DNA from 4 places in the Nocardioides oleivorans genome. Region 1 is predicted to be linked to each of the others. Evidence: riboswitches for the same ligand, from Rfam matches in the RefSeq annotation. Region 1 holds a riboswitch; each other region holds the start of a gene.

The links. A riboswitch is a leader RNA that binds a small molecule or an ion and turns the genes downstream of it on or off. The one in region 1 is predicted to bind cobalamin.
Region 2: another riboswitch for cobalamin. It lies ahead of EUA93_RS08790 (magnesium chelatase subunit D family protein); the one in region 1 lies ahead of EUA93_RS10470 (FecCD family ABC transporter permease).
Region 3: another riboswitch for cobalamin. It lies ahead of cobN (cobaltochelatase subunit CobN); the one in region 1 lies ahead of EUA93_RS10470 (FecCD family ABC transporter permease).
Region 4: another riboswitch for cobalamin. It lies ahead of EUA93_RS18510 ((2Fe-2S) ferredoxin domain-containing protein); the one in region 1 lies ahead of EUA93_RS10470 (FecCD family ABC transporter permease).

The regions. Positions count from the first base shown of each region.
Region 1 is NZ_SDWT01000001.1:2,183,502-2,190,517, reverse strand. Features, by position in the region: gene EUA93_RS10485 (alcohol dehydrogenase catalytic domain-containing protein) at 1-280, opposite strand, end outside; gene EUA93_RS10480 (ABC transporter substrate-binding protein) at 335-1,381, opposite strand; gene EUA93_RS10475 (ABC transporter ATP-binding protein) at 1,378-2,199, opposite strand; gene EUA93_RS10470 (FecCD family ABC transporter permease) at 2,196-3,179, opposite strand; cobalamin riboswitch at 3,305-3,488, opposite strand; gene EUA93_RS10465 (carbohydrate ABC transporter permease) at 3,537-4,340, opposite strand; gene EUA93_RS10460 (carbohydrate ABC transporter permease) at 4,337-5,215, opposite strand; gene EUA93_RS10455 (ABC transporter substrate-binding protein) at 5,212-6,504, opposite strand; gene EUA93_RS10450 (SDR family NAD(P)-dependent oxidoreductase) at 6,506-7,016, opposite strand, start outside.
Region 2 is NZ_SDWT01000001.1:1,849,668-1,856,683, reverse strand. Features, by position in the region: gene EUA93_RS08800 (diadenylate cyclase) at 1-560, shown strand, start outside; gene cbiE (precorrin-6y C5,15-methyltransferase (decarboxylating) subunit CbiE) at 806-2,020, opposite strand; cobalamin riboswitch at 2,039-2,185, shown strand; gene EUA93_RS08790 (magnesium chelatase subunit D family protein) at 2,213-4,282, shown strand; gene bluB (5,6-dimethylbenzimidazole synthase) at 4,279-4,917, shown strand; gene cobO (cob(I)yrinic acid a,c-diamide adenosyltransferase) at 4,917-5,531, shown strand; partial or broken gene EUA93_RS22300 (cobyrinate a,c-diamide synthase) at 5,525-7,016, shown strand, end outside.
Region 3 is NZ_SDWT01000001.1:1,884,591-1,891,606, reverse strand. Features, by position in the region: gene clpB (ATP-dependent chaperone ClpB) at 1-968, opposite strand, end outside; gene EUA93_RS08950 (hypothetical protein) at 1,135-1,545, shown strand; gene cobF (precorrin-6A synthase (deacetylating)) at 1,686-2,420, opposite strand; gene cobN (cobaltochelatase subunit CobN) at 2,417-6,010, opposite strand; cobalamin riboswitch at 6,041-6,187, opposite strand; gene EUA93_RS08935 (nitrite reductase) at 6,181-7,008, shown strand.
Region 4 is NZ_SDWT01000002.1:608,155-615,170, forward strand. Features, by position in the region: gene EUA93_RS18500 (protein adenylyltransferase SelO) at 1-696, shown strand, start outside; gene EUA93_RS18505 (AI-2E family transporter) at 782-1,930, shown strand; cobalamin riboswitch at 1,963-2,088, shown strand; gene EUA93_RS18510 ((2Fe-2S) ferredoxin domain-containing protein) at 2,142-2,522, shown strand; gene EUA93_RS18515 (hypothetical protein) at 2,525-2,803, shown strand; gene EUA93_RS18520 (class I SAM-dependent methyltransferase) at 2,787-3,524, opposite strand; gene EUA93_RS18525 (ABC transporter ATP-binding protein) at 3,521-4,330, opposite strand; gene EUA93_RS18530 (ABC transporter substrate-binding protein) at 4,327-5,313, opposite strand; gene EUA93_RS18535 (FecCD family ABC transporter permease) at 5,360-6,403, opposite strand; gene EUA93_RS18540 (ABC transporter ATP-binding protein) at 6,514-7,016, opposite strand, start outside.

The DNA of each region.
Region 1 (7,016 bases):
AGGTCATCACGACGCGCTGGCCGACGTCGAGCGCGCTGTCCGGGCCGACCGCCTCGACGCGACCGCACGCCTCGTGCCCGAGCAGCATCGGCACCGGGCGCGGGCGGTTGCCGTCGACGACCGACAGGTCGCTGTGGCAGATCCCGGCCGCCTCCATCCGCACAAGAACCTCACGTCCCACCGGCGGGTCGAGGTCGAGCTCCCCGACAGTGAGCGGCGTGCTGCTGGCGTAGGGCCTCTCGGCTCCGAGCACCTCGAGGACGGCGGCGGTGATCTTCACCCCGCCGACCCTAGGGGGTGGCGCACGCAGGAGCGTCCGGGTGCCTGGTCGCCGTCACGCGGTCGGCACGAGCTCCCACTCCTCGAGCGCGGCGCGCACCTGCTCGGCGGCGTCGATGTTGAGCGGGCCGCTGGTCCACATCGCGTAGGGCAGGTTGAGGAACCTCTCCTCCTCGACGGCGGGCAGGTCCCTGGTGGCCGGGTTGGCCTTCAGGACGGCAACCTTCTGCTCGAAGGTCTGGCCGGGGTAGTCGACGAAGACGAACGCCTCGGGCCGCGAGGCGGCGAGCCGCTCCCAGGAGACCTCGGTCCAGGTGTCCTCGAGGTCGGACATGGCGTTGACTCCGCCGCCGGCCTCGATGACCGCCTGGGGCGCGCCGAAGGCACCGGACGTGAAGACGGCCTTCTCGCCGCTGTCGAACACGAAGACGACCGGGTCCTCCTCGGCGCGCGGCGACGCGTCGAGCGCGTCGAGGCGGGCGTCGAAGTCGGCGACGACCTCCGTCGCCCTGTCCTGCGTGCCGGTGATGGCGCCGAGGTTGGTCATGTCCTCGCGCAGCGCGGTCCAGGGGTCGACGATGCCGCGGGCGTCGCTGCCGTCCTGGCGGCACGACTCGGTGAGGACGTACGCCGCGATGTCGCGCTGGGCGAGGCTGTCGGGGGTGAGCTGCTTGGTCTCGTCGTAGCCGTAGTTCCAGCCGGCGACCATGACGTCGGGCCGCGCGGCGATGACCGTCTCGAGGCTCGGGTAGTCGTCGGAGACCTGGTTGAGCCCGGCCACCGCGTCGCCGTAGTGCTCGGTGAGGACCTCCTGGTCGCGACCGATGCTGGACACCGCCGCCACCTGGTCCTCGGCGCCGAGGGCGAGCACCATCGAGATCAGGTTGCTGTCGTTGACGAAGAGGTCCTGCGCGGGCGTCGGGAACTCGACGTCGGTCCCGCAGTTGGACACCGACACGGTCGAGGCGTCCGCCGAGGACCCGGCCCCGGAGGACGAGCCGTCCTCATCGCCCGAGGAGCCGCAGCCGGCGAGGAGGAGGACCGACACGGCTGCGAGGACGCTGCCACCGGTCCGGGCGTGGTGGCTGGTGGTGCTTCTCATGGGTGCTGCTCCCTTTCATCGTGGCTGAACAGCAGGTGGGTCCTGCCGGTGAGGGGGTGGGTGACGCGGGTGGCGAGCACGCCGAACGCGTCGTGGAGGACGTGGGGCACGAGCACCTCGTCCGGGGTGCCGCAGGCGAAGACGCCGCCGTCGTGGAGCACGGCGATCCGGTCGCAGAAGGTCGCGGCGAGGTCGAGGTCGTGGATCGCGACCACGACGGTCTTCCCGAGTGACCGCACGAGCCGCATCAGGTCGAGCTGGTGGCGGATGTCGAGGTGGTTGGTGGGCTCGTCCAGCAGCAGCAGCGGTGCCCCCTGGGCCAGGCCCCGGGCGATCACCGCGCGACGGCGCTCGCCGCCCGAGAGCCGGTCGAGCGGCTGCTGGGCGGAGTGCTCCAGGTCGACAAGGCGCAGGGCCTCCTCGACCGCGGCTCGCGACTCGTCGTCCATCCCGCCGGACGCACGCAGGTGCGGCACTCGCCCGAGCGCGACCATCTCGACCACCAGCAGGTCGGCCGGGGCGGCTTCCTCCTGGGCGACGAACGCGATGCGTCGGGCGCGCTCACGCGACCGCATCGAGGAGAGCGGCACGCCGTCGAGGACGACCTCGCCCCTCGCGGCCGGACGTACGCCGGCGAGCGCCCGGAGCAGGGTCGACTTGCCGCTGCCGTTGGCGCCGACCAGCCCGAGCACCTCCCCCGGACGCACCTCGAGGTCGACCCCCGCCAGGATCGTGCGGCGGCCGATGGCGCACGAGACGTCACGCACCTCGAGGGCGGTCTTCGCCGCTGTCGGCGCAGCGACGTCGGCGGTGGTCATGACTCGCCTCCGAACCGGTAGGCCCGACGGCCCAGCAGCAGCAGGAAGATCGGGGCGCCGATCAGCCCGGTGACCACGCTCAGGGGGATCTCGGTCGGGCGTACGGCGACCCGGGTGATCACGTCGACCCACACCAGGAACAGCCCGCCCGCGAGCGCCGCCACCGGCAGGCTGGCGCGGTGTCGCGGGCCGACGAGGAGGCGCGAGAGGTGGGGCAGGACGAGACCGACGAACCCGATGCCCCCGGCGACCGCGACCAGGACGCCGACGAGCACGGAGAGCAGGACGAACAGTGCGATGCGCAGGGCGGGGACCGGGACACCGAGCGCAGCCGCCGTCTCGGGTCCGACCGCGAGGGCGTCGAGCCACCCGCTCGCCGACATCAGCAGCGCGAAGCAGGCGACCACCGTCACCAGCGGCAGCCACAGCTGGGCCCACGTGGTGCCCGACAGCGAGCCGAGGAGCCAGAACAGCACGGACTGCGCAGCCTGCGGCTCGGAGCTCTTGAACACCATGAAGCTGGCGATCGAGGAGAACGCAGCCGACAGCACCGTCCCGGTGAGCACCAGGCGCAGCGGCGTCAGACCGCCCTGGAGCAGGGCGATGCCGAACACGATCGCGGAGGCCGCCAGCGCGCCGAGGAGCGCACCGACCGACAGCGCCCACGTCCCGGCGCCCGAGAGCACGCCGAGGGTGATGACGGCCGTGGCACCGACGCTCGCGCCCGAGGAGACACCCAGGAGGTACGGGTCGGCCAGGGGGTTGCGGACGAGCGTCTGGATGCCGGCCCCGGCGACCGCGAGGCCCGCACCGACCACGAACCCGAGCAGGGTCCGCGGCAGCCGGAGCTCCCACACGATCGCGTCGTACGCCGGGTCCCGCGGGCCGTCGCCGAAGCGGGCCGCCAGCGCCTCGACGACGACGCCGACCGGAAGCGGCTCGGCACCGAAGCCGGTCGAGACCACCGCCGTGACCAGGATCGCCGGGACGAGGACGACGAGCGCGACCGGGACGGGGACACGCCTCGGGGCGCGGCGCGGGGGCGCAGCACGGAGCTGGTGCAAAGGGGGGCCTGCCGGTGTCGGGAGCTCAGATCGCGAAGCTCGTGTGATGGACCGAACCAGCAGGTTTTCGGACTCGGGGTCAACCGGACGAAGCGCCTTCCCAGACCTCTCGGTCCAGTGGCTGTGTGCTTCGCCCGTCGCCTCTTACCGCTGCGCGACAGTTCCGGATTCTCACCGGATTCCCTCACCCGACGTGCGGGTGTGACTGGCTCGCGGTCAATCTACACACGCGACCCCGGGGGCGCCACGCCCCGGCCCACGCCCCGCCGCCCGTCAGCGCAGGCCGCTGGACGTGAAGCCCTGCACGAAGAACCGCTGGAAGATCACGAACAGCACCAGCATCGGCGCGACGTTGACCAGCGCGTACGCCATCGTCGCGGTGTAGTCGGGCCCGTACTGGCCCTGGAGGTAGAGCAGGCCGATCGGCAGGGTGAACAGCTCGTTGTCCTTGAGGGCGATCAACGGCCAGGCGAAGTCGTTCCACGACGACAGCAGGCTCATGAAGAACAGCACGGCGACGAGCGGCTTGGCGTTGGGCAGGACGATGCGGCTGAAGGTCCGCCACTCCCCTGCCCCGTCGAGCCGGGCCGCGTCGAGCAGGTCACGAGGGATCCCCAGGAAGAACTGGCGCGCCAGGAACATCCCGAGCGCCGAGGCCGAGGTGGGCAGGATGACCGCCCAGTAGGTGCCGTAGAGCTGCAGCTCGGTGACGAGTCGGAACAGCGCCACCATGATGACCTGGACCGGCAGCACGAGCGTGCCGAGTGCGAGCACGAAGAGCGGGCTCGCCCCGCGGAAGCGCAGGTGCGCGAAGGCGTACCCGGCCATCAGGTTCGTGACCACCGTCAGGACGGCCACCGACAAGGAGACGGCCACGGAGTTGCCGAACCAGGTCCCGACCGGGAACGCCTCCAGCACGCGGCGGAAGTTGTCGGTGGTCAGGTCGCTGGGCAGGACGCCGACGCGACCACCCAGCAGGTCGCGGCGGCTCGAGAGCGCGACGACGACCATCCAGTACAGGGGGAACACGAGGACGAGGGCGACGACCGAGGCGGCGACGGTCCGGAGGAGCTTCATGCCTCACCGTCCCGTCCGCGGTTGAGGCGCCACTGGAGCGTCGTGAAGGCGAGGGTCGCGACCAGCAGCACCATGCCGACGGCCGCGGCGTAGCCCTGGTCGCGCTGGGTGAAGCCCTGCTCGTAGGCGTAGGTCACCAGCACCGAGGTCGAGTCCTCGGGACCGCCGCCGGTGAGGACGAAGACGAGGTCGAACACCTGGAAGGAGTAGATGACGTTGATGATGACGAGGAAGAAGGTCGCGGGTCGCAGCGCGGGGATGGTGACGTGCCTGAGCCGCTGCACCCACGACGCGCCGTCGAGCATCGCCGACTCGTGCAGCTGCGGGTCGGTGCCCTGCAGGGCCGTGAGGTAGATGAGCATGTTGAAGCCGACCCGCCACCACAGCGTCACGAGCACCACGGATGCGAACGCCCACGGACCGTCGGACTGCCAGGCCGGCTCCGAGAGGCCGAAGGACGCGAGGATGCTGTTGAGGACCCCGGTGTTCTCGTCGAAGAACAGCAGCCCCACGAGCGCCGTGGCCACCCCGGAGACCGCCATGGGCAGGATCAGCACGGTGCGGAAGAGCGGTCGCGCCGGCAGCGCCGCGTCGAGGAGCAGGGCCGCGGCGAGCCCGAGACCGATCGACAACGGCGTGACGACCACCGTGAACACCAGGGTGTTGAGGCTGGCCCGCCAGAACCGGGAGTCGCCGAGCAGCCGCGCGTAGTTGTCGAGGCCGATCCACGCACCCTGGCCGAACCCGTCGGTGCTCTGGAAGCTGATCACGACCGCCCACGCGAGCGGGAGGAAGACGAACAGTCCCAGCAGGAGTGCCGTCGGCGCGACGAAGGCGTACGCCGCGCGGGCCTCGACCCGAGCCGCCTGCCTCATCCGGCCGTTGCCTCCCCGATCCCCGAGGCGAGGCCGCGGATCGTGGCCTCCGTGCCCTGACCGCCGACGAAGGCTGCTTCAAGCTGGTCCTGCAGGACGGTGATGATGCTCGCCATCGAGGGCGAGGCGACCTGTCCGGAGTCCTGGGCCTGGACGGTGCTCGCCTGACCGACGAACACCGGCGACAGCTCGGGTCGGACCGCGAACTCGATGCCGCCCTCGACCAGGTCGGCGCGGGTCGGCAGGAGCGAGGCGCCCGCGCAGAACTGGCGCATCTGCTCGGCCTGGGTGACGTGGTCGAAGAACGCCGCGACGAGCTCGGGGTCGGCGTCGCGGGTGGCGACGAGCGCGTTGCCGCCGAAGTCGCCGCCGGCGCGGACGTTGCGCGGGGAGTACGTCGCCCCCCACTCGAAGTCGACCGTCGCCTCGGTGTCGGGCACCAGGAAGGCTCCGCCGAAGGTCATCGCCACGGTCTCGCCGTACCAGAGGTCGGCTGCGTAGGTGGTGGCCTTCACCGACGAGTTCGGCGGCACGAGGCGGTCCGGGAAGAACCGTTGGGTGAACTCCACCGCGGCTCGACCTGCGTCGGAGTCGATCGCGGGGGTGAGGAGGTCGTCCTCGAGGAACCGGCCGTCGGCCTCGAAGAGCCAGCTCAGCCACCGCGTGACGCCGTTGCCCTGCCAGTTGTAGGCGAAGGGGAACTTGTCGTCGGGAAGCGACCTGCGCAGCCGCCTGGCCACCTCGTCGAACTGGTCCCAGGTCCATGCCTCGTCGAGAGCCGTGGGCACCGCGTCGATGCCGGCCGTCTCCAGCGCCTGCTTGTTGTAGAGGATCACCGAGGTGTCGGTGTGGTGCGGGACGCCGAACGGCGAGCCGCCGTTCTGCACGGCCGCCCAGGCCTGGGGGGTGAAGCGGTCGGAGAAGCCGCTGTCGAGGTGGTCGGTGAGGTCGAGCAGCTGGCCCGCGCCCGCGTAGGCGCCGAACGAGTAGTACGGCACCCGGAACACGTCGGGTGCGTTGCCGGCCTGGATCTGGGCGTCGACGTTGGTGAACATCTGCTCGTAGGGCACCGCGTTCAGCTGCACGCTGGTTCCGGGGTTGGCCTTCTCGAAGGAGTCGATGGCGGACCGGAATCCGGCGAGCTCGCTCTCGGTGCCCCAGGTCGTGAAGGTGAGCGTGCGCGACCCGGTGGAGTCGTCGCTCGACCGCGTGAACCCGCATCCCGCGAGGGCTGCGGCGCCCGCCGCGGCGGAGGAGTAGGTGAGCAGGTGGCGGCGCGTGAGGTGCATGTCAGCCTTTCTGGGCTTCGGTGTCGGGACGGCGGTGCGAGACGGCCCGGAAGACCGGACCCACGAGGCGCCGCCAGGCGAACGGGACGAAGTTGTGCGCCCAGATGAGCGCGAAGTTGGCCAGCGCCGTCTGCGACTCCGCGCGTGGCGAGCGCAGCTGCCGGTAGACGACCCTGGCCGCCCGCTCCGGGCTGATCACGGGCGGCGGCGGCGCGTTCACCGCGCCGGCCGAGTCGAGGGCGTTGTCGTAGATGGGCGTGTCGACGCTGCCGGGTGCGACGTGGGCGATGTGCACGTGCGGCAGGTCGTCGTTCTCCAGCGCGAGCTGCTTGGCCAGCGCGCGCACGCCCCACTTCGAGACGACGTAGGGCGTCATGTCGGGGACGGTGACGTGCCCGAGGAGCGAGCCCACCAGGACGAGCACGCCGTGCTCCTGCTCGCGGAAGACGCGCACCACGTGTCGCGCGAGGATCGCCGAGCCCAGCAGGTTGGTCGTGATGACCGCGGTGAAG
Region 2 (7,016 bases), 330 kb from region 1:
AGCAGGTTGCGCCGGGGCACCTCAACCCTGAACTCATCGACGCAATCACGCGCATCGACGGGGCGGTACTCGTGGATCCCGCGGGCGAATGCCACGCCATCGGGGTGATTCTCGACGGTGAAGCCACCGGAGACGGAGACCCGGCGAGAGGAGCCAGATACAACTCAGCAGTGCGCTATGCGAAAGCCAACGATCGGAACTGCATGGTCGTCATCGTGAGCGAAGACGGAATGATCAACGTGCTCCCAGACCTCCGCCGTCAAGTCACGCGCGCCGGAATCGAAGAGGTGGTACGGAAGGTCGAGGCCGCTGTCACGAACGACCCTGAGGATGGTGTGTTCAACAGGCGGTGGCGGCACATCGAGTCCGTTGCCTTCTACCTTTCCGCCGACCAGTGCGACCGGGCAAATGACGCTCGCGAGCAAGTTGAAGCCAAGCGCAGTAGGCATGCGAAGCGCGAATCGAATGACGGCCTTGGACACATCCTCAACGTCTCCTGGAAGAGGCTTACTCCAAACGCCGCGATGGACGCCACGTACTTCTATGAGGGCTGCAGTTAGAGGTCGGCTGCCAGAGCGGACTCAGATACATCGGAACTGTGGCGCGCCCGCAACAGAGGTCGCAGGGGGTTTGGGGCGCAGGAGCCCTCAGTTGACGAGTACTTCCTGAAGCTTGCATGCCGCCGCCCGTGCATCTCTGAATGAACACTGGGCGCTCGCCTAGCGAGGGTCAGCGCATCACTCTGGGCTACTCGTCGACGGTTGGATGTGCGGCATTCTGGGCGGATCGCAGCAGGTCCTGCGCTTCAGACTGGCGCTCGATCTAGAGCCCACTGAGTGACCCTGCGCGCGGGCGTCCACCCAGTGAAGGTCCCTACTGGCGCCGCGGTCTCGACCCCGATCCGAGTCAGCTCGCCGCCGTGGTCGGCGTACGCCTTGGCGAGCAACGTCTCGGTCTCGAGGGTGACGCCGTGAACGACGAGGCGGCCGCCTGGCTTCAACGCGGCGAGGCAGGTGTCCAGGACGCCTTCACGAGTGGCGCCGCCCCCGATGAAGATCGCGTCCGGGGCTTCGAGATCTGACAGTGCTGACGGAGCTCGGCCTTCGACGACCTGGAGGTCGGGGACGCCGAGAGCCTGAGCGTTCCGCGCAATTCGAGCCGCACGCTCGGGGTCGGACTCGATGGCGATCGTGCGGCATGTCGGGTGGGCGCGCATCCACTCGATGCCGACCGAGCCGGCACCCGCGCCGACGTCCCAGAGGATTTGCCCGGGGGCGGGCATGAGGCGGGCGAGCGCGGAGGCGCGGAGGTCTCGCTTGGTGAGCTGGCCGTCGTTCTCGAAGGCCGAGTCCGGCAGTCCGGGCGCCCAGGAGGCCAAGCCGTTTCCGGACACCCCGATGGCAATGATGTTCAACGCGGGAGACGCGACCGACCACGAGGAAGCGACGCCTGACCGAACACTTTCGGTCGACGAGCCGAGGTCCCCGAGGACCGTGAAAGAAGAGGCACCCCACCCGGCAGAGGTCAGCAACGACGCCACCGCAGCGGGTGTCGAGGCATCCGACGAGAGCACCAGGATCCGGCGGCCCGGTGCTAGGGCTAGCACCAGACGTTCCAAGGGACGACCAACAAGCGAAACGACCTCGCAGGACTCGGAAGACCATCCCATCCGCGCCCGAGCCAGTGCCACCGACGAGATGGCGGGCACCACCCGCACCGGAGCGCCGTACTCCAAGAGCGTCGTTGCGATCCCCGACACCAGCGGGTCACCGGAGGCAAGCGCGACGACCGGGCGACCGGCGTACTCAGCGAGCAGCGCAGGCAGAGAAGCAGCCAACGGCGAGGGCCACGACACCCGCACCTGACCGCCGACGGAGGGCACCAGGGAGAGGTGTCGCGAGCCGCCCCAGAGCACCGACGCCTCCAGCACCAGCGACTGCGACGACGGGGAGAGCGAGACCCAGCCGTCGGCGCCGATCCCGACGACCACGATCTCCGTGGGCACACCAGTGGACGACATGGCCGCAGACGCTATCGTGACGCGGACAAGGCGAGAGGTGCCCCGAAGCTTGGGGAGAATCTGGGAAGCCGGTGAAAGTCCGGCACAGGGCCCGCTGCGGTGACTCGAGACGTCGAACATGACGATCCGGGAAGTCCGAAGACCGGCCTCCCGTCGACCAGTTCCAACCTGGCAACGAGAGCGGGAGCCCCCATGCCACAGCAGTACCCCCTCTGCGCAGTCGTCGGCAGCGACGACATGACGCTCGCCCTCCTCCTCACCACGATCTCCCCCGAGGTCGGCGGCGTGCTCGTGCGCGGCGAGAAGGGCACGGCCAAGTCCACCACCGTCCGCGCCCTCGCCACCGTGCTGCCGCCCATCGAGGTGGTCGCCGGCGACCGGTTCTCCTCCGCCCCCGGCGAGACGTCACCCGACGGAGCCTGGGGCAGCGACGCGGAGACCGAGACCCGGCCCGTACGCCTCGTCGAGCTCCCCGTCGGCGCCACCGAGGACCGCGTGCTCGGCTCGCTGCACCTCTCCAAGGTGCTGGCCGACGGCGTCGCCGAGTACGAGCCCGGCCTGCTCGCCCGCGCGCACCGCGGCATCCTCTACGTCGACGAGGTCAACCTCCTCCACGACCATCTCGTCGACCTGCTGCTCGACGCCGCCGCGATGGGCCGCTCCACCGTCGAGCGCGACGGCGTCTCGGTCGCCCACGCCGCCCGCTTCGTGCTCGTCGGCACCATGAACCCCGAGGAGGGTGAGCTCCGCCCCCAGCTCCTCGACCGCTTCGGCCTCACCGTCGAGATCGCCGCACCGCGCGACCCGCAGCTGCGCGCCGAGGTCGTCCGCCGCCGGCTCGCCTTCGACGCCGACCCCGACGCCTTCGTCGAGTCGTACGCCGACGCCGAGCGCGCGCTGACCGACCGGATCGCCGCCGCCCGCAAGCTGCTCCCCGAGGTCGAGCTGACCGACGCGGTGCTGACCAAGGTCGCTGAGGTGTGCGCCGCCTTCGAGGTCGACGGGATGCGCGCCGACATCGTCACCACGCGCACCGCGATCGCCAACGCGGCCTGGAACGGACGGACCCACGTCACCCGGGCAGACATCCGTCAGGCGGCGCTGCTGGCGCTGCCCCACCGGCGGCGGCGGAACCCGTTCGATGCTCCCGGGCTCGACGAGGAGCTGCTCGACCAGGTTCTCGGGGACGAGGAGCCGGACCCTGAGCCGCCGCTTCCGCCGGAGCCGGACGGTGATGGCGGAGGCGACGACCAGGCGCCGGAGTCCGATCAGGGCGATGGTCCGGACGCCGGGTCGGATGGATCGGGTTTCGAGACGGGCGCAGAGCGCCCTCCTCAACCAACGGCGGAAAGCGCAGAGCGCCCTCCTCAACCGACGGATCAGCAGGAGGACCCGGGTTTCGACACGGGCGCAGAGCGCCCTCCTCAACCAGCGGATGGTTCGGGCGCCGGGCAGACGTCGGTCATTGGAGCTGCGGACCCCTACAAGGTGAAGCGGTTCGAGGTCCACGGCACGGGCGCCGGGGAGTCGGGCAAGCGGAGCCGCGCGCTGACGAGCAACGGGCGCCGGATCGGGGCCGACCCGACCGGCAACGGCGGGCTGCACCTGATCGAGACGATCCGGGCAGCGGCTCCTCACCAACAGGCACGAGGGCGCCAGGGTGGTCGGATCCTCTTCCAGGACGGCGATCTGAGGACGGCACGACGTGAGGGACGCGAGGCCAACCTCGTCCTCTTCTGCGTCGACGCGAGCGGATCGATGGCCGCGAAGAAGCGGATGGAGCAGGTGAAGACCGCGATCCTCAGCCTGCTGCTCGACGCCTACCAGCGCCGCGACAAGGTCGGGCTGGTCACCTTCCGCGCCGACAGCGCCGAGGTCGCGCTGCCGCCGACCCACTCGGTCGACATCGCAGCGAAGCGGCTCGCCGACCTGCCGGCAGGGGGTCGTACGCCGCTCGCCGAAGGCCTGCTCACCGCGGCCGAGGTGCTGCGGGTCGAGAGGGTGCGCGACCCGCGACGCCGCCCGCTCCTCATCGTGATCACCGACGGCCGGGCCACCCAGGGCGCCGACGCCGTGGTCAGGAGCCGGCAGGCTGCCGCATGGCTCGCGGAGCAGCACACCAGCGCCGTCGTCGTCGACTGCGAGCAGGGCCCGATGCGGATGGGCCTCGCCGGTCAGCTCGCGCTGGCCATGCAGGCCACGCACCTCCCGCTCGCGGAGGTCAGCGCGCAGGCCCTCACGAGCATGGCGCGCGCGGCATGAGCAGCCAGCTGGGTCAAGGTCTCTACGACGTCATCGCCCGCCGGCGCGACGTACGAGCCGAGTTCAGCGGCGACGACCTGGACCAGGACGCGCTGCGACGGGTGCTGCGAGCCGCCCACCAGGCGCCGTCCGTCGGGCACTCGCAGCCGTGGGACTTCGTGCTGGTGAAGGACGAGGTGAAGCGCAACGAGTTCGCCGAGCACGTCGAGACGGAGCGCAAGATCTTCGCCGACCAGCTCGACGGCGAGCGGCGTGCCACCTTCGAGAAGATCAAGGTCGAGGGCATCCGCGAGTCCGGCCTCGGCGTGGTCGTGACGTACTCCCCCGGACGGGGCGGGCAGCACGTGCTCGGCCGTCACGCGATCGCCGACGCCGGCCTCTACTCCACCTGCCTGGCAATCCAGAACCTCTGGCTCGCCGCCACCGCCGAGGGCCTCGGCGTGGGGTGGGTGTCGTTCTACCGCGAGGAGTTCCTCGCCGACCTCGTCGGCCTGCCCGACGGCGTACGCCCTGTCGCGTGGCTCTGCCTCGGGCCCGTCACCCGCCTGCAGGAGGTGCCCGACCTGGTCCGGCACGACTGGCGCAAGGGCCGCACCCTCGACGAGGCCATCCACATCGACAGCTGGAGCGCCTGATGCCCAAGGGAGTGCCGACCACCGTCCCCGACGACGGCCTGACCACGCGCGAGCGCCGCAACCGGCCGCTCATCATGGTCCACACCGGCCCCGGCAAGGGGAAGTCGACCGCCGCCTTCGGCCTGGCGATGCGCGGGTGGAACCAGGGCTTCAGCATCGGGGTCTTCCAGTTCGTGAAGTCCGCCAAGTGGCGCATCGGCGAGCAGACCGTGCTCGAGCGCCTCGGCGAGCTGCACGAGGAGACCGGCGAGGGCGGGCCCGTCACCTGGCACAAGATGGGCTCGGGCTGGTCGTGGTCGCGCAAGGCCGGCACCGACGAGGACCACGCCGCCGACGCCGCCGAGGGCTGGCAGGAGATCAAGCGCGCACTCGCCGAGGAGCGCCACGACCTCTACGTCCTCGACGAGTTCACCTACCCGATGAAGTGGGGCTGGGTCGACGTCGACGACGTCGTCTCGACGCTGGTCAACCGGCCCGGTCGCCAGCACGTCGTGATCACCGGCCGCCACGCCGACCCGCGCCTCGTCGAGGCCGCGAACCTCGTCACCGAGATGGGTCAGGTCAAGCACCCGATGGAGGTCGGGCAGAAGGGTCAGCGAGGCATCGAATGGTGACCCTCCCCCGCCTCATGGTCGCGGCCCCCGCGAGCGGCCACGGCAAGACCACCGTCGCCACCGGGCTGATGGCCGCCCTCGCGCGCGCCGGTCACACCGTCAGCGGCCACAAGGTCGGCCCCGACTACATCGACCCCGGCTACCACGCGCTCGCCACCGGCCGCCCCGGCCGCAACCTCGACCCGCACCTCGTCGGGGAGGAGCGTCTCGTACCCCTGTTGTTGCACGGCGCCACCGGCGCGGACCTCGCCGTCATCGAGGGTGTGATGGGGTTGTACGACGGCCAGATCGGTGGCGACGGCTTCGCCTCGACGGCCCACGTCGCGGCCGTCACGCGTACGCCGGTGGTGCTGGTGGTCGACATCTCCTCCGCCTCGCGCACCATCGCGGCCACCGTCCACGGCCTGATGACCTGGGCCCAGCCGCCCGTCGACGTCGTCGGCGTGATCCTCAACAAGGCCGGGTCCGCTCGGCACGCCGACGAGGTCGTCCGGTCCATCGGTGACCGGGTGCCCGTGCTCGGGATCCTGCAGCGGGACGACGGGATCGAGGCTCCGTCGCGGCACCTCGGGCTGGTGCCAGCCGCCGAGCGCGGGGATGCGGCTGCGGCGCTCGACCGGCTCGCCGGTCAGATCGCCGAGAAGGTGGACCTCGAGGCAGTCGTACGGCTCGCTGCCGCCGCGCCCGACCTGGCCGAGCGGCCGTGGGACCCCGCCTCATCGTTGGTCGAGGAGGGCGCCCTGGCGCCCGTCACGAGACCAGATGCTTCGAGGTGGCCGGGTCTCGTGACAGGACTTCGTCCTTCCTCGACCAGCGGCGGTCCGGGTGGGCGTCGACCCGTCATCGCGGTCGCCGGGGGCCGGGCGTTCACGTTCCGCTACGCCGAGACCGTGGAGCTGCTGGAGGCGGCGGGGGCGGAGGTCGTGGACCTCGACCCGCTGACCGACACCGAGCTTCCGGAGGGGACGACCGGGCTCTACCTCGGTGGCGGGTTCCCCGAGATGCATGCGCTGGAGCTCACCGCCAACGAGCAGCTGCGCACCGACATCAGGGACGCCATCGGGCGCGGGCTGCCGACGGTCGCCGAGTGCGCCGGCCTGCTCTACCTCTGCCGCACCGTCGCCGGGCCGTCCGGCCAGCCGGCGCACATGGTCGGCGCGATCCCGGCCGACGCCGCGATGGCGCCGCGGCTCACGCTGTCGTACCGCCGCGCCAAGGCCGTCGGCGACGACCTGCTCTCCCGCCCCGGGGAGTCGGTCACCGGCCACGAGTTCCACCGCACGCACCTGCTCGGCGACACCGGTGGCCAGCCCGCGTGGTGGCTCGACGGCGAGGGCGGTCCGCACCCCGCGGGTGTCGGCACCCGCACGCTCCACGCGTCGTACCTCCACGTCCACTGGGCCGGGCACCCGCACCTCGCGACGCGGTTCGCCGAGGCGGCAGCTGCGGCCGTGCCGGTGACGGCTGCCTTGCGGTGAACCTCCG
Region 3 (7,016 bases), 300 kb from region 1:
TCGTCGAGCGTGGTCGCGCCGATCATGTGCAGCTCGCCGCGCGCCAGCATCGGCTTGAGCATGTTGCCGGCGTCCATCGCGGAGTCGCCGCCGGCGCCCGCGCCGACGACCGTGTGCAGCTCGTCGATGAAGGTGATGACCTGCCCGCCGGCGTCCTTGATCTCCTCGAGGACGGCCTTGAGCCGCTCCTCGAACTCACCGCGGTACTTCGCACCGGCCACCATCGCGGCCAGGTCGAGGCTCAGCACGCGACGGCCCTTGAGGGAGTCGGGCACGTCACCGGCGACGACGCGCTGGGCGAGGCCCTCGACGACGGCGGTCTTGCCGACGCCGGGCTCGCCGATCAGGACGGGGTTGTTCTTGGTGCGGCGCGACAGCACCTGGATGACGCGTCGGATCTCGGCGTCCCGGCCGATGACCGGGTCGAGCCGGCCGTCCTCGGCCTGTCGAGTGAGGTCGACGGAGAACTTCTCGAGCGACTCGTACGACGCCTCGGCGCTCTCGCTGGTCACGCGGCGGTTGCCGCGGACGGCCGTGATCGCCTCCCGCAGACCGGCGGCCGTGAGGCCGGCGTCGGTCAGCACCTTCTGGGCGGGCGACTCGACCGTCGCGATCGCGACCAGCAGGTGGTCGGTGGCGACGTAGTCGTCCTTCATCGAGCCGGCGAGGTCGAGCGCACTCGCGAGCACGCGCGTCAGCGACGGCGATCCGCTCGGCTGCTGCACCGTCGTACCGGTCGCGCGCGGCAGCTGCCGCTGGACGCCCTCGGCCTGCGCGAGCAGGGTGGCCGCGTCCACGCCCGCCTTCTGCACGAGGCTGCGGCTGGTGCCGTCCTCCTGCTTGAGCAGCGCGACGAGCAGGTGGATGGGCTCGGTGTGGGTGTTGCCGCCCGTGGTGGCGGCCAGCTGGGCAGCCTCGATGACCTCGCGGCTGCGGGTGGTGAACTTCTCGGCACCGAACGTGCTCAACTCATCTCCTCCGTCGTGGTGTCCCGGCCCACTCTGGCCGGTACCTCCTCAACGCACCAGAAGTTGAGTCGATTCCCCTCAACTTTGATTTCTTGTCCGAGCGGGCCATGCCGGCTGAGCACCAGTGCTCAATCCAGTCGGTGCCCGCGATTCCTACCGTGGCGCCATGCCTCGCACCCACGCCTCCGTCGCCCTCGTCCCCTCGGTCATCGCCGTCGCCCTCGCCTGGCTCGGCACCGCCCACGCGCTCGCCGTCGACTCCTACGGCATCGACGGACGCGTCTACCTCCTGGCCGCCTCGGGCGCGGCCGTCCTCGTGGTCCTGGCGTGCGAGCTCTGCTGGCACGTCGGAGCCGTCGCCGGCCTCGGTGTGGTCGCCGGCCTGTGGTGGGGCTCGGCCGAGTACGTCGAGAGCGTCGGGCCGGGCGGCGGCTGGCTCCAGGGGTTCGAGTACGTCATCTTCGCCGTCCCGCTCGCAGCCGCGATCGTCGTCGTCGTCGGGATCGTCACCTGCGCCGCCATGGGCACCTGCCCGCCCAGCGCCGAGCACCGCTCGCCGGGATCCGTTGTCCTGTGACGAGCCGAGGGCGACCCGGCACCCTGGCCCGGCGACCAGGGCTGAGGGGTTTCGAGACGGTCGCTGCGCGACCTCCTCAACCAGCGGGGATCGCGCTGCGCGACCTCCTCAACCAGCGGGGATCGCGCTGCGCGACCTCCTCAACCAGCGGGGGACGCGCGCCGCAACAGGTAGGTGTCCATCACCCAGCCGTCGGCGTCCTTCGCCCGGCTCCGTGATGCAGTGATCTCGCCGACCACGTCGGCCAGGCGTCCGGAGACCAGCTCCTCGTGCGGGCTGCCGAGGTTGGCGCCCCACCAGATGTCCCAGTCGTCCGGCAGCTCCGAGGCCTGGAGGCGGCCGTCGAGCATCACCACGAGGTTGTCGTGCCCGGCCTCGACCTCGGCGGCGAGCCGGCGGCCGGTCGTGACCAGCACCGGTCGGCCGACCTCGTGGAGCACGAGCCGGTGGCGGGCGGCGAGGAGCGAGATGGCGGAGACGCCCGGCAGGACGTCGTACTCCAGTCCCAGCCGGTCGACGACGCGGATCGTCGAGTCGTAGAACGCCGGGTCGCCCCACACCAGGAAGCCGACCGTGCCCGGTCGCGCGGAGATGACGGAGGAGTACGCCGCTGCGCGGGCGTCGTGCCAGTCGAGGACCGCCCCGTCGTAGCCGGCCTCGTCGAGGCCCGAGGAGCGGTCACGCGACGGGTCGGGCACGGCGACCAGCTCGACGCCGGCCGAGGAGCAGATCGAGCGACGCAGCGCGAGGAGCGGGTCGTCCTGGCCCTTGTCGGCCGCGATCACGTAGTCACAGGACTCGATCGCGGACCGCGCCTCCAGGGTCAGCTGCTCCGGGTGGCAGCCGATCCCGATGATGCGGACCCGGGACGTCACCGGTCCTCCAGCTCACCCTCGACGTCGAGGTAGACCTGCTGCAGCGCGGCCATCACGTCGGCGTCCGGCTCGGCCCAGAGGCCACGGTCGGCGGCCTCGTGCAGCCGCTCGACGATGCCGCGCAGCGCCCACGGGTTCGACGTGCGCAGGAACTGCTGGTTGGTCTCGTCGAGGACGTACTCCTTGGCCAGCGACTCGTACATCCAGTCGTGCACCACGCCCGCGGTGGCGTCGAAGCCGAAGAGGTAGTCGACGGTGGCGGCGAGCTCGAAGGCGCCCTTGTAGCCGTGGCGCTGCATCGCGCCGATCCAGCGCGGGTTGATGACGCGCGCGCGGAAGACGCGGTTCGTCTCCTCCTGGAGCGTCCGGGTCCGCACCGCGTCCGGGGTCGTCGAGTCACCGACGTACGCCTTGGGGTCGCTGCCGGTCAGCGCGCGCACCGTGGCGACCATGCCGCCGTGGTACTGGAAGTAGTCGTCGCTGTCGGCGATGTCGTGCTCGCGGGTGTCGACGTTCTTCGCGGCGACCTTGATGCGCCTGTAGTTGGTGCGCATGTCGTCGGCGGCGGGCGCGCCGTCGAGGTCGCGGCCGTAGGCGAAGCCGCCCCAGGCCGTGTAGACCTCGGCGAGGTCCTGGTCGCTGCGCCAGTTGCCGGACTCGACGACCTGGAGGATGCCGGCGCCGTACGACCCGGGCTTGGAGCCGAAGATGCGCGTGGTCGAGCGGCGCTCGTCGCCGTGCTCGGCGAGGTCGGCGCGGGTGTGCGCGCGGACGTAGTTCTGCTCGTCCGGCTCGTCGAGCGAGGCGACCAGCCGGACGGCGTCGTCGAGCATCGAGACCACGTGCGGGAAGGCGTCGCGGAAGAAGCCGGAGATCCGGACCGTGACGTCGATGCGCGGGCGGCCGAGCTCGTCGAGCGGGATGACCGTGAGGTCGTTGACGCGGCGCGAGGCCGGGTCCCACTCGGGGCGCACGCCCATCAGCGCGAGCACCTCGGCGATGTCGTCGCCGGACGTCCGCATCGCGCTGGTGCCCCAGACGGACAGGCCGACCGACTCGGGGTAGCCGCCGGTCTCGTCGACGTACTTCGCGACGAGCGACTCGGCCATCGCCATGCCGGTCTGCCAGGCCAGGCGCGACGGCACCGCGCGCGGGTCGACGGTGTAGAAGTTGCGGCCGGTCGGGAGCACGTTGACCAGCCCGCGCAGCGGCGAGCCGGACGGGCCGGCGGCGATGAAGCCGCCGTCGAGCGCGTGCACGACGGCGTCCATCTCGTCGGTGGTGCGGGCGAGGCGAGGCACGACCTGGGTGGCCGCGAACTCCAGCACCCGCTGGACCTCGGGGTCGTCGTGGAGCGTGGCCGCTGCGGCGACGTCCCAGTCGGCGGCGTCCATCGCCTGCACGAGCTCACGGGCCTTGGCCTCGATCGCGTCGACGGCGGTGGTGGCCTCGGCGCCCTCCTTCAGGCCGAGCGCTGCCCGGAGGCCCGGCACCGCCTGGGCCTGCCCGCCGAAGACCTGCGAGGCACGCATGATCGCGAGCACCAGGTTGACCCGGGCCTCGCCGGCCGGGGCGTCGCCGAGGATGTGCAGGCCGTCGCGGATCTGGGCGTCCTTGATCTCGCAGAGCCAGCCGTCGACGTGCATGATGAAGTCGTCGAACGACTCGTCGTCCGGCTGCTCGTCGAGGCCGAGGTCGCGGTGCATCTCGGCGGCGTGCATGAGCTGCCAGATCTCGCCGCGGATCGCCGGCAGCTTGGCCGGGTCCATCGCGGCGATGTTGGCGTGCTCGTCGAGGAGCTGCTCGAGCCGGGCGATGTCGCCGTAGGACTCCGCGCGCGCCATCGGCGGCACGAGGTGGTCGACGATCGTGGCGTGTGCGCGGCGCTTGGCCTGCGCGCCCTCACCGGGGTCGTTGACGAGGAACGGGTAGATCATCGGCAGGTTGCCGAGCGCCGCGTCGGTGCCGCAGGAGGCCGACAGCGCGGCGTTCTTGCCGGGCAGCCACTCGAGCGAGCCGTGCTTGCCGAGGTGCACGACGGCGTCGGCCCCGAAGCCCTGCTCGAGCCAGCGGTAGGCGCCCATGTAGTGGTGGGTCGGAGCCAGGTCGGGGTCGTGGTAGATCGCGATCGGGTTCTCGCCGAAGCCGCGCGGCGGCTGGATGATCAGCACCACGTTGCCGGCCTGCACGGTCGCGAGGACGAGCTCGCCGGCGTCGTTGGTGAAGAGCGACCCGGTGCCCTCGCCCCAGGCCTCGACCATGTCGGCCTTCAGGTCCTCGGGCAGGTCGGCGGTCCAGTCGGCGTACTGCTCCGGCGTGATCCGCACGTGCGCGTCGATCAGCTGCGCGTGCGTCAGCCACTCCTCGTCCTGGCCGCCCGCCTCGATGAGCGAGTGGATCAGCGCGTCGCCCTTCTCGGTGTCGGTGGCGTCGCGCTCGAGGATGTCGGTGACGACGTTGTCGGCGCCGAGGTCGTAGCCCTCCGCCCGCAGCCGGTTGAGCATTCGGATCGCGGAGACGGGGGTGTCGAGGCCGACGGCGTTGCCGATGCGGGCGTGCTTGGTGGGGTACGCCGACAGCACGAGCGCGAGCCGCTTCTCGGCGTTCGGGAGGGAGCGGAGGCGGGCCTGCTTGACCGCGATGCCGGCCACGCGCGCGCAGCGCTCGGCGTCGGCGACGTAGTGCGGCAGCCCGTCGGAGTCGACCTCCTTGAAGGAGAACGGCGCGGTGATGATGCGGCCGTCGAACTCGGGGATCGCGATCTGGGTCGCCGAGTCGAGCGGGCTGACGCCGTCGTCGGAGGCGAGCCACTCCTCGCGGCTGCTCGTGAGGCACAGGCCCTGGATGATCGGGATGTCGAGCGCCGACATCCGCGCCACGTCCCACGACTCGTCGTCGCCGCCCGCGCTGGCGCTCGCGGGCGTGCTGCCGCCGGCCGCGAGCACGGTGACGATCAGCGCGTCGAGCGAGCCGAAGGCGTCGTACAGCTCGTCGGGCGCGGAGCGCAGGGAGCCCGCGAAGATCGGGACGCCGACCGCGTGGCCGGTCGCGTCGACCGCGTCGGCGAGCGCGTGGGCGAAGGCGGTGTTGCCGCTCGCCTCGTGGGCGCGGTAGTAGAGCACCCCGACCCGGGCCTTGCCCTCCGCGACCGTCTCGGCCTGCGGGCGGGTGGCGTACCCCCACTGCGGCAGCACCGCGGGCGGCTCGAAGCCCTCGCCGGTGAGCAGGACGGTGTCGGAGAGGAAGGCGTGGAGCTGGGTGAGGTTCTCCGGGCCGCCCTCGGCGAGGTAGCGGTGCGCCTCGGCCGCGACGCCCATCGGCACCGACGACAGCTCCATCAGCTCGGCGCTCGGCGACTGCTCCCCGCCGAGGACGACGACGGGCATGCCGGTCGCGGCGACACGGGTGAAGCCGGAGCAGAGGTCCTGCGGCGAGCCGAGCAGCCGGCCGATGACGAGGTCGCAGCCCTCGATCACCGCGGCCATCGACTGGTGGCCGGGCCGCGCCGGGTTGGCGAGGACGTAGTCGGCGCCGGACGCCCGGGCGCTCAGCAGGTCGGTGTCGGACGTGGACAGGAGTGCGATGCGCACGATTTCCTCCAGGGGGGTTCTCGCCCCTCGTTCGTCGGATCCCGCGTGGCTCAGTGTCTGGCTCGGCCCACCGGTTGGCGGGCCTGACAGTGGCGGAACCGCCCCGGACTCGCACCGGGTTCCTGGTCCCACGCAGGTGGCTGCCGCGAGCCTACTGCCACACTCGGCCCATGACCGAGCGCACCCGAGGCGACCTCTGCCCGGGCGTCTTCCGACCGTGGCCGGCGGACGACGGAGCGCTCGTCCGGCTGCGCCTCCCGGGCGGTCACCTCTCGCGCTCGACACTGCTGTCGCTGGTCGCGGTCGCGGAGGAGTACGGCGACGGGCAGGTCCACCTGACCAAGCGGGCGAACCTCCAGCTGCGCGCGCTGCCCTGCTCCGGTGCTTCGCTGCCGGACGAGGTGGTCTCCGCGATCCGCGACACCGGGCTGCTGCCCCACCCGGCGCACGAGCTCGTCCGCAACGTGATGGCCTCACCGCTGTCGGGCTTGGTCGGCGGACGCGCGGACCTGCGCCCCGTCGTCGCCGAGCTCGACGCGCGCATGTGCGCCACACCGTCGCTGGCGTCGCTGCCCGGCCGCTTCCTCTTCGTCCTCGACGACGGCCGCGGCGACCTCGCCGGGCGCTCGACCGACCTCGGCCTGGTCGCGCTCTCCCCGGGCGAGGTGCAGCTGCGGATCGGGTCGTCGGCCTGGGGCCCGGTCGTCCCGCTCACCGAGGCCGCCGCCCGCCTCAACGGGCTGGCCCGCGCCTTCCAGCAGGTCCGGGGCCGCGGCGACGACGCCGCCTGGCACGTCGACGAGCTCCCGGTCGCCCTCCCCTCGCAGGACCCCGACCCCCGCGCCCTCGTCGCCTCCGACCCCCCGCCCCCGGGCGAGGTCGCGCAAGGAGTCGTGCACGTCCCGATCGAGGGTGGCGTGCTCGACCGAAAGCTCTCGGTCACGCTGCCGGAGGCGCTGGTCGTGACCCCGTGGAAGTCCCTGATCGCTCTCGGGTGACCCACCCG
Region 4 (7,016 bases), on a different contig from region 1:
ACGATCTCCGGCGAGACCATCGACTACGGCCCGTGCGCCTTCATCGACGCGTTCGACCCGGCCACGGTCTTCAGCTCGATCGACACCGGCGGGCGCTACGCCTTCGGCAACCAGCCGGTGGTCGCGGAGTGGAACCTCGCGCGCTTCGCCGAGACCCTGCTCCCCCTCCTCGCCGAGGAGCAGGACGACGCGGTCGCCATCGCCACCGCCTCCCTCGGCCGGTTCCGCACGTCCTACTCCGAGGCGTGGTCGCGCGGGATGCGCGCCAAGCTCGGCCTCCCCGACGGGCTCCCCGACGAGGTCACCGCGGGGCTGGCCGGCGACCTGGTCGAGCTGATGCGCGACAACCACGTCGACCACACCGGATTCTTCCGGGCGCTCGGCGCAGCGGCCCGCGGCGACGCCGACGCGGCGCGCGGGCTCGTGCTCGACCTGGCGGCGTACGACGCCTGGGCCGCGCGCTGGCTCGCGCTCTCCCCCGACGCCGACGCGATGGACCGCGTGAACCCGGTCCACGTCCCGCGCAACCACCTCGTCGAGGAGGCACTGGACGCCGCCACGGGCGGTGACCTCGGCCCGCTCGACCGGCTGCTCGAGGCGGTCCGCCGGCCGTACGACGCACGTCCCGGGCTGGAGAGGTACGCCGAGCCCGCCCCGGAGTCGTTCGCCGGCTACCAGACCTTCTGCGGGACCTGACCCCACCCCGCTGTGACCGCTGTCTCGGGGTCCACGACCCACTCGGGTGGTATGGACCGGGGCCGGGACTGACAAGGTGTCGTCCATGGCTCGACGACGCACCCCCGAACCCGCCCCCACGCCTGCGCCCGTCCCGGCGCCGCCGTCGCGCGAGGAGACCATCGGCCACGGCCTGTCGTGGACGGCGCGGTGGAGCCTGCGCTTCGTCGGCATCGCCCTCGGGCTGGTGCTGGTCGGGCTCGTCGTCAAGTACGCCTGGGTGATCATCTTCCCGGTGCTGATGGCCCTGATCCTGTGCACCGTCCTGGCGCCGGTCGCCTCTTTCCTGCGCCGACGCCTCAAGCTCCCCAACGCGCTCGCCGCGGCGATCACCGTCCTCGGCGCCATCCTCGTGGTGGTCGGGGTCGGCTACACGATCGCCCCGTCCGTGGCCTCGCAGGGCGGCGACATCGTCGACAGCGCCAGCGAGGGGCTCCAGCACGTGCAGGACTGGGTGCAGAGCTCCGACTTCGTCTCCAAGGAGCAGATCGACGCCGGGCTCCAGGGGCTGCAGGAGAAGCTGACCGGGTCGGCCGGCACCATCGCCTCCGGCGTGCTGGTCGGGGTCTCCGCGATCACCAACGGGCTGGTCAACCTGGTGCTGGTCCTGATCCTGACCTTCCTGTTCGTCAAGGACGGCTCCCGGTTCCTGCCGTGGGTGCGCCGGCTCGCCGGCCCCACGGCCGGCCGGCACCTGGCCGAGGTCGGTGACCGCGCCTGGGCGACCCTGGGCGGCTTCATCAGGACCCAGGCCCTGGTGTCGCTCATCGACGCCGTCCTCATCGGTGGCGGCCTCCTGCTGATCGGCGTCCCGCTGGCCGTCCCGCTGGCCGTCCTCACCTTCTTCGCCGGGTTCGTGCCGATCGTCGGCGCCTTCGTCGCCGGCTCGATCGCCGTCCTCATCGCGCTGGTGTCCAACGGGCCCACCGGTGCGCTGCTGGCGCTCGCGCTCATCGTCGCCGTGCAGCAGGTGGAGGGCAACGTGCTGTCCCCAATCCTGCAGTCGAAGTCGATGAACCTCCACGCGGCCGTCGTCCTGCTGGCGGTCACCCTCGGCGGCACGCTGTTCGGGATCTCGGGCGCCTTCCTGGCCGTGCCCTTCACGGCCGTGCTGGCCGTCGTGCTGCGCTACCTCGACGAGGTCGTCGACGCGCGGACCAGGTCGCGCGTCGCGCCACGCACGGCCGAGGACTGACGACTGCCCTAGACTCGCCGCCAGACGCAGACCGGGAAGTCGGTGCAAGCCCGACACGGTCCTCGCCACTGTGACTGGGGAGCTGCGCCCGAACACGCCACTGGACCACACGTCCGGGAAGGCCGGGAACAGCGCTCGACCCAGGAGTCAGGAGACCGCCTGCGTCCATTTCCGCACACGACGATTCCACGAGAGATGGAGCGCAGGACTGATGGACCGACCCCTCGCACGAGCAGACCGACCCACCGTCACCGTCTGCCGCGGCTGCTGCTGCGGCACGACGAAGAAGCGGCCGCTGGTCGACCACGCCGCCCGGCTCGACGCCCTGCGCTCGATGCTCGGCGACACCGCGACCGTTCGTGTCACGGACTGCCTCGGCCCCTGCGAGCGCTCCGACGTCGTCGTGGTGAGCCCGTCGCCCGGCGCCCGCCGGGCCGGCGCGCGCCCGGTGTGGCTGGGCCTGCTCAACGGGCGCCACGAGGCCTCGGCGATCGCCGACTGGGTGCAGGCGGGTGGCCCGGGAGTCGCCGACCTGCCGGAGAGCCTGCGGCGCTCGCCGTTCCGGCCGTCCGCCACCGCGACGAAGGTGTGACCGTGCGGCACCTCGACACGGACCTGACGTCGCTGGCCGTCTTCCTCGTCGACCGGCTCACCGAGGACCTCGCCCGGCTCTGGGAGCGCGAGGCGGCGCGCGAGGGCGACCTGCTGCGGCCCGGTCTCGCCGCCCAGGTCGCGATCATCGACGAGGTCCTCGCGACCCTGCGATCGGGCCTGCTGCCGTCGCAGCGCGAGCTCCGGCTGCTGCTGCTCGGCTACGGCGCGCACCCCGACTACGACCCCGTCTGGGCGCAGCGGCTCAGTCGGCCGGCGTGAGCGGACGGCAACCGGTCAGCAGGTACTGCAGCACCACCTCGTGACCCGGCGCGACGCCGTGGGCGCGGTCGAGCTCGCGGACCTGCTCGAGCGGGGTCACGGCCACGTCGACCAGCCCGCCCCGGCGGAGGGCGTCGGCGACCTCCTCGATGGAGCGGGCGTCGGCCAGCGGCAGGTGGCCCTCGGGCCGCTCGCCGTAGAGCTCGCCGAGGCCGTCGGTGAACCACAGGCTGTCGGCCATCGCCACGACGCCGCCCGGTCGCAGCAGGCGCACCCAGCGCGCGACGGCCGTCTCCGGGTCGCGCAGGGTCCACATGACGTAGCGGCCGACGACCGCGTCGAAGGACTGCTCCGCGAAGTCCGGGTCGACGGCGTCGCCGGCGAGGAACCGGGGCGGAGTCACGTCGGAGGTCACGTCGGAGGTCGCGTCGGAGGTCGCGTCGGAGGCGGCGTCCCCGGCGGCGATCTCGAGCATCCCCGGCGAGAGGTCGATGCCCGTCACGCGGTGGCCGAGCCCGGCGACGAGCCGCGCCACGTGGCCGCTGCCGGTGCCCACGTCTAGCACGTCGGCCGGGGCGGCCGGGAGGGCCGCGGACCAGATGCCGCGCCACACCTCCAGGTCGAGGTCGCGACGCTCGGGACGTTGCTGGTAGGCGTCGTAGGCCGGGGCGCGACGGGTCCAGTAGTCGTTGATCGAGTGCTGGAGCTGCTGCTCGGTCATGCGGGTGCGGTCTCCCTCAGGTGATCGTGCTCGAACGGCTGGAACGGGTGGAAGAGCAGGTGGAGCTGGTCGCCGGTGCGCACGCGCTCGATGCCGATGCCGTAGACCGGCTCGAGGAGCTCGGGCACCAGGACGTCCTCGACCGGGCCGGTGGCGGCGATCCCGCCGTCGCCGAGCAGGACCAGGTCGTCGCAGTAGCGCGCAGCGAGGTTGAGGTCGTGCAGGACCACCACGACCGTGCGGTGCAGGTCGTGGGCCAGGTCGGCGACCAGCCCCAGGACCTCGTGCTGGAAGCGGATGTCGAGGTGGTTGGTCGGCTCGTCGAGGAGCAGGTGGGTGGCCTGCTGGGTGAGCGCGCGGGCGATCAGCACCCGCTGGCGCTCACCGCCGGACAGGCCGGCGAAGGGCCTCGCCGCCAGGTGCGAGGCACCGACCCGGGCGAGCGCCTCCGCGGCGACCCGACGGTCCTCGGCACCGGTGCGCTGGAACGTCGACAGGTGCGGGCCGCGGCCGAGCAGCACCATCTCCGCGACGGTGAGCGTGCTCTCGCCGCCCGTCTCCTGGACCACGACCGCCACCCGTCGCGCGGCCTCGCGCGGCGGGAGCGCGGCGAGTGCCTCCCCGTCGACGGTCACCGACCCGGTCGGGCTGTCGAGGGCGCCGTACAGGAGCCGCAGGAGCGTCGTCTTGCCGCTGCCGTTGGGCCCGATCAGGCCGAGCACCCGGCCGTGCGGCGCGGTCAGCGAGACGGCGTCCAGGACCCGCGACGAGCCGTAGGACCAGGAGAGGTCGTCGGCGCCGATCACGAGGTGCCGAACCGCTCGACGATGCGCGCGAGGCCGTCGAACGCCAGCGGGCTCGGCGGCTCGGTGAAGTTGAAGAGCTGCGTCATCACGTCGCCGTTGCGCACCGCCGTGAGCTGGTCGGCGCCCGGCAGGTCGGTGATCGCCTGCTCGACCGGTCCGGGCTCGCCCTCGCTGTGCAGGAGGACCAGCACGTCGGGGTCGCGACCGAGCAGCTCCTCGAGGGTGACCTCGAAGACCCGCTCGTCGACGTCGGCGAAGACGTTCTCGAGGCCCGCCGCCTCCAGCTGCGGGTGCGCCATGCTGCCGGTGCCGTAGGCGTACGTCGTCCCGCCGCCGACGGTCGGGTAGAGCACGGCGGCGGTGCGGCCCGATCCCTCGCCCACCTCCGACTCGATCCCGGCGAGCTCGTCGCGGAGGTCGGCGATCGCCTCCTCGGCCTGTGCCTCGCGGCCGAACACCGTGCCGTACAGCTCGAGCTGGTCGTAGACGTCGTCGAAGGCCGGCTCGCCACCCGTGCCGCACAGGGCGGGCTCCTCCAGCAGCGGGATCCCGACGGCGTCGAGGGTGTCGCGGGAGAGGTTGTCGACCTGGCCGAGGACGAGGTCGGGCTCCTGGGAGATCACCACCTCCTTCGAGATCTGGAGGTGACCGCTGCTGTCGAGCTCGTCGGTCAGGAGCGGGATCTCGTCGAGCTCGGCCAGCGTCTCCTCGTCGTAGTAGTCGTCCGGGTACTGCCCGGCGCGGGCCGTGACGCGGTCCATCACGCCGAGGTCGTGGAGGAACGGCACGGCCGAGCTCTTCAGCAGCACGACGCGCTCGGGGTCGGCCTCGAAGGTGACGTCGGCACCGCAGTTCTCGACGGTGACCGGGTACGACCCGGTGCTGGGCGAGGTGGGCCCGGACCGGTCGTCGGCCTCGGCACCGCACGCGGCGAGTGAGCCGGCGAGCAGGAGGGTGGCGGCGATGCGGGTCGGGACGGGCACGGAGGTCCTCCTCGGGTCGGGGTCGGGGTCGGGGTCGGGCGAGCGGTCACGCACTGGTGGCGTGGAGGCGGCGGATGAGCACGAGCAGGAAGGGTGCGCCGACGAGGGAGGTGATGATCCCGATCGGCACCTCCTGCGGGGCGAAGACGGTGCGGGCGAGGATGTCGGCCCAGATCAGCAGGATCGCGCCCATCAGCGCGGCCACGACGACCACGCGGACGTGCGCGCCGCCGACGGCGCGGCGTGCCAGGTGCGGGATCACGAGCCCGACGAAGCCGATGCTGCCGGCCGCCGCGACCACCACTCCGACGCACAGTGCGACGACGACGAGCAGCCGGAGCCGGAAGCGCTCGGGACGTACGCCGAGGGTGTGGGCGGTCTCGTCGCCGACGGCCAGCGCGTCGAGTCGCCGGCCCCATACCGTGAGCAGGGCGACCGAGACGAGGACCACGACGGCGACCACCGCGAAGGGCAGGTCCCACTGCGCGAGGGCCAGCGAGCCGAGCAGCCAGAACATCACCGAGCGGGCTCCCTCGGCCGAGCCCGAGGCGAAGATCAGGAAGCTGGTCAGCGCGTAGAGCGCGTAGCCGACCGCCACCCCGGCCAGCAGCAGCCGGACCGAGGTGACCCGGCCGGCGCTGCGCGCGACGAGGAAGACCAGCAGCGAGGCGGCGAGCGCGCCGAGGAACGCCGTGACCTGGAGGGCGTGCTCGGCGAAGCCGGCGCCGACCCCGAAGAGGATGGCGGCCGCGGCGCCGCTGGAGGCGCCCGAGTTCACGCCGAGGAGGTAGGGGTCGGCGAGCACGTTGCGGACCATCGCCTGCAGCGCGACCCCGCAGATCGCTAGGCCGGCTCCGACGAGCGCGCCGAGCAGCACCCGCGGCAGGCGGACCTGCCACACGATCGCGTCCATCGGGACGCTCCACGTGCGCTCCCCCGGCCAGCCGAGGAGGTGGTGGGTGACGACCTGCGCGACGGTGCCGGCCGGCACCGAGAAGGCACCGATGCCGACCCCGGCGACCATCGTGGCGACGAGGCCGAGGACCAGCCCGAGCAACCACGACGTCGTACGCCGCCGGGTGGCGCCCACCCCGAGGGGGTCACCCGGGGGCTCGGTCGTCGGTCGCGGCACCTGGACGGTGTCGGTGGCCACCCGCAGCCCTCGCTCTCGTTGTTGCAACTGACTTGCAACAAGGAACTCTAGGCGACAGGCCTCCTCGACCAGGCGGCGGCTCCCTCGTCGAGCCCGAGCACCGCGCTCGCACCGGCGGCGGCGTCCGGGTCGTGGGTGGCCAGCACGACGGCGGCGCCGCGGGCGGCCTCCTCGTGCAGCGCCGCGAGCACGAGCTCGCGGTTGCCGGCGTCGAGCTCACTGGTCGACTCGTCGGCGAGCAGCACCTCGGGACGCAGCGCGAGCGCCCGGGCCAGCGCGACGCGCTGCTGCTGGCCGCCGGAGAGCTGGTCGACGAGGTGGCCCTCGGAACCGGTCAGGCCGACCCGGCCGAGTGCCTCCGCGACCCGCGCCAGGGCGACCGGGGCCGTCTCGCCGCGGGCGAGCAACGGCACCAGCACGCTCTCGTGCGCGGTGAGGCTGGCGGAGAGCGCGTTGCGCTGGGGCACCAGCACGACGCCGCGCCCGGCTGCCCCGTCCCGGTCGCCCACCACCTCGCCACCCACCAGCACCTGTCCGGTCACGGTCGCCA